2 regions of the Actinoplanes sp. 13 genome follow, and region 2 is predicted to be linked to the other one. Evidence: riboswitches for the same ligand, from Rfam matches in the RefSeq annotation. Region 2 holds a riboswitch; the other holds the start of a gene.
The links. A riboswitch is a leader RNA that binds a small molecule or an ion and turns the genes downstream of it on or off. The one in region 2 is predicted to bind S-adenosylmethionine.
Positions count from the first base shown of each region.

Region 1 (2,194 bases), on a different contig from region 2:
GGGGGTACGGCCAAGAAGCGCACCCTGACAGTGCCGAAGGTCCACGGTATCGCCGGCTGACGGGGGCTCACCTCCCGGCTCGGAGCACCGCGGTGCTCCGAGCCCGGACGGCCGCGCCGATAGAGTCCCCGCCATGACGCTTGATCACCTGGCGATTCTGCGCGACGAACTGGCGGTCTTCCACGGGTTGCTGAGCGCGGACCTGTCGGCCCCGGTCGAGCACTGCGGCGACTGGACCCTCCGCGACCTGGCCGAGCACCTCGGGCAGGAGAATCTGTGGGCCGCGACAGCTGTCACCCATCGACACGGCGAATACCGGTCGCGGCCGGCGCCGGCCGACATCGCCCCGTGGTTCGCCGAGACCGCGCGAACCCTCACCGACGTACTGGCGGCCGATCCGGAAACGCCGGCCTGGACGTTCGCCCCGCCGCACACCGTCGGCTTCTGGAGGCGGCGCCGTTGCCTGGAGACGCTCGTGCACCGGTGGGACGCGCAGCACGCCCTGGGCATCTCCAGCCGGCTCGACCCGATACTGTGCGGTGACGGGATCGCCGAGGTCGTCGACGTCTTCGTGCCCCGGCAGGTGCGTCTCGGCCGAACCGCCGAACTCCCGGCGGCTGTCCGCTTCACCGCCACCGACCTCGGCGAATCGTGGGACCTGGGTCCGGGCGAGCCGGTCGCGACGCTGAGCGGCACCGCCGAGAACCTCCTGCTGGCCCTCTGGAACCGGCGGCCGCTGTCCTCGATCAGCCTGTCCGGGGACCACGACGCGGCGCAGGCGGTCCTCCGCGGCCCGCTGGTGCCGTGACCCCGCACCCGTGGCTGCGGTGCTAGATTCTGCGGCGAAGGTCATGAGTGCCAGCGCACAGCCCCGGCTTGCTGGCCGGCAACCCTCCGCTCGCGGGCGGGGTGCCCCGGGTGACGACCTGGCCGGCGCGATCGCGCCCGGTAAGCCGCCAGTCGAGGAGCCTGTCACCATGCCCCATCCCTCTGCACCCGTCGTCTTCAGCCCCGCCGGAGCCGCCGACGCCGGTCGCATCGCCGCGCTGCACGCCGACAGCTGGCGGCGGCACTACCGGGGCGCCTACGCCGACACCTATCTCGACGGGGACCTGCTCGGCGAGCGCACCGCGGTGTGGTCGGCGCGCCTGGCGTCCCCCACCGGCACCGCCACGATCGTCGCCGAACGCGACGGCCGTCTGGCGGGCTTCGTCCACGTGGTGTTCGACGCGGATCCGCGGTGGGGCAGCCTCATCGACAACCTCCACGTCGACCACTCGGAGCACCGCACCGGCATCGGGACCGAGCTGATGGCCTACGCCGCCCGCGCGGTTCTCGCCAATGCCGGCTCTCCCGCGCTGCACCTGTGGGTGCTTCAGCAGAACACTCGCGCCCAGAGGTTCTACGCGGCCTGCGGCGGCACCCGGGTGGAGACGGGCGTCGCCGCCGCCCCCTGCGGCGATCCCACCCTGCTCAACGGCACTCCCGGCAAGTACCGGATGGCCTGGCCGGACGCCACACGCCTGGCCGGCGCCGCGGCGCGAACGGCGGCATGAGCGTGCGGCTGTCCCGGCGACGGCCGATACGCTGGGGGCGTGGCCGGAAATCTGCAGGCACTGCTCCTGAGATTCACCCCGCAACGTCTGCGTGAAACGGCGTTGCCGACCGTGCCGTTGGCCGCGGGCAGCGGGTTGGCGCTCCTGCCGCTGACCGCGGAAATCGTGGCGAGCGTGGTGCCGGCGGCGGCAGATGGGGAGCCCGTTGAGGGGTTCTACGAGCTGACGAAAGGGCTCGCGGAATGGGCGAGTCGCCACTCGCTGTACGGCGATGTGGCCTACCTGCATACCGAGTTCTTCGGTGGTGGCGGATTCCATGCGGCGGTGGCCTGGCGAGGCGGGACGGTCGCGTGGGGGCCGATGTTCACGGCGACCTCTGCTGAGGAGGCTGAGGACCACTACTCGGTCGTGGGAGACGATGGTGACTCGGCCGTCAACGTCATGCTGCGCCGGCTGGGTGTACAGCGGGGTGACCAGGTCGACGAGTTCGCTGCCGCGGGTCTGAGCCGTTACCGGTGGACCGAGGAATGGGCGGCCTCAGCAGCCCGATGACTGCGCCGCCTCGTGCTGTCGTTCGCGTGCCGTGGGCGTGCCGGATTTCGTCATCGCGCTCGCGCTCGCCGGCGCCGACATGCAGT
Region 1 covers NZ_JBVYOQ010000022.1:5,664-7,857, forward strand. The annotation lists gene AC0NH5_RS31685 (lysyl oxidase family protein) at 1-60, shown strand, start outside; gene AC0NH5_RS31690 (maleylpyruvate isomerase family mycothiol-dependent enzyme) at 134-808, shown strand; SAM riboswitch class IV at 848-961, shown strand; gene AC0NH5_RS31695 (N-acetyltransferase family protein) at 978-1,556, shown strand; gene AC0NH5_RS31700 (hypothetical protein) at 1,596-2,108, shown strand.
Region 1: another riboswitch for S-adenosylmethionine. It lies ahead of AC0NH5_RS31695 (N-acetyltransferase family protein); the one in region 2 lies ahead of thrC (threonine synthase).

Region 2 (2,194 bases):
GGATTCTTCGACAACCGGCTCGGAACCGGTTACGGAGAGCTATCCCAGCAGGCCGGCCTCGCGGGCGCCACGCAGCGACGGTTTGATGGTGTGCGTCGGTCCAACCTGGCCGGCGACCGCGTCGATCGTCTTGAGACCCTCGCCGGTGTTGTAGACGACGGTCTCCTTGGCCGGGTCCAGCTTGCCGGTCGCGACGAGCTTCTTCAGCACCGCGACCGTGGTGCCGCCCGCGGTCTCGGCGAAGATGCCGGTGGTCTCGGCGAGCAGCCGGATGCCGTCGCGGATCTCGTCGTCGTTCGCGTAATCCATCCAGCCACCGGTCCGCCTGACCGCCTCGATCGCGTACGGCCCCGCGGCCGGGTCGCCGATGTTGAGCGACTTGGCGATGCCGGCCGGCTTCACCGGGGTGATCACGTCGGTGTCGGCGTGCAGCGCCGTGGCGATCGGGTTGCAGCCCTCGGACTGCGCGCCGAAGACCGCCCAGCCGCCCTCCGGCGCCTCGGCCAGTCCGATCTCGACCAGCTCGGAGAACGCCTTGTCCACCTTGGTGAGCAGCTCGCCGGAGGCCATCGGGATGACCACCTGCGGCGGGATGCGCCAGCCCAGCTGCTCGGCCACCTCGTAACCGAGCGTCTTCGAGCCCTCGGCGTAGAAGGGCCGCACGTTCACGTTGACGAACGCGGTGTCCTCGAACTCGTCGGTCTCCACGAGCTCGCTGCAGAGCCGGTTGACGTCGTCGTACGAGCCCTCGATCGCGACGAGCTCCCCGCCGTACACCGCGGTGGTGATGATCTTGCCCGGTTCCAGATCGGACGGGATGAAGACGATGCTCGGCACCCCGGCGCGGGCCGCGTGGGCGGCCACCGAGTTCGCCAGGTTGCCGGTGGAGGCGCAGGAGAAGCGGTTGAAACCCAGCTCCTTGGCCGCGGTCAGGGCCACCGACACGACCCGGTCCTTGAACGAGTGGGTCGGGTTCTGCGAGTCGTCCTTCACCCACAGCGGCGCCTGCAGGCCGACCGCCGCGGCCAGCGCCGGAGCACTCACCAGCGGGGTCAGGCCCGGGTCCAGCGTCACCCGGGTCGCCGGGTCCTGGCCGGCGGGCAGCAGCCCCGCGTACCGCCAGATGTTCTGCGGGCCCGCCTCGATCTGGGCCCGGGTCACCCGCGCGAGCGCCGCCTCGTCATAGGCGACCTCGAGCGGGCCGAAACACTCGTAACAGGCGTGCTGGGCGGCCAGCGGATATTCCGCGCCGCAGGCACGGCAGACCAGGCCACGTGCCGGGGTCTTGATAGCAGAAGGTGCACTGACGGTAGACGTCATCGAGGCCTTTCCTCTCATCTTTCCCCGCGGCGACCTGCACGAACGGGGACGGAATTAGCACCTGCCACGCGCGGCCTCGTCATCGAGACATGCGTGGTGGTTGCCGGGGCGTCAACGGGCCGTATCCCTCAGCCCCTCTGGATGAGGTATTCAGTTGTTTCCCACACCTTACGACGAGATGCCGCCGGCGCCACCACGAGTTCCCGAGCTGTGAGCTGATCCTCATCGTCCGTGACGGCCGGTCACATCCACGGTCAACTGCAAGATCAGGAGCAGGCTGTCGTAGCGGGGTGGTGGGTACAGACCGCTGCTCACGCCGAGGGCCGCGCGGCGGCTCGCTGGCCGCTACGCGTCCAAACCACTCCCCACCACCCGGCAACGTGCGTGAGTGGTCACCCCAAAACCCGTGTGTGAAGTTCGGGCTCGAATCGAGCCCGAACTTCACACACGGGATTACCCGGCGGGGGTCAGGAGGTCACGTCCTTGCGGGTGAAGCGGTAGAAGGCGATCCCCCAGAACAGGGTGGCGTAGACGACCGCCGAGATGGCGCCCTGCGCCAGGTCCTCCCCCTGCACCGGGGTGGAGAGCAACCCCCGCCAGGCGTCCGCGTAATGGGTGGGCAGGAAGTTGCGGATACCGCCGAGCGCGGTGATCTGGTCCAGGATGCTGGACAGGATCCAGAGCATGACCGCACCGCCGACCGCGCCCAGAGCGGCGTCGGTGAGCACCGACAGCAGGAACGCCAGGCCGGCCACGACCAGCAGGACGACGGCCAGGTAGGCGACGATGCCGAGCAGCCGCACGATGCCTTCGGCGGGCGGGATCTCGGCCGCGATGGTGCTGCCCAGCGGCCCCCAGCCGTACCGGACCGTGC
Region 2 covers NZ_JBVYOQ010000014.1:6,551-8,744, reverse strand. The annotation lists gene thrC (threonine synthase) at 40-1,320, opposite strand; SAM riboswitch class I at 1,332-1,468, opposite strand; gene AC0NH5_RS24910 (ABC transporter permease) at 1,788-2,194, opposite strand, start outside.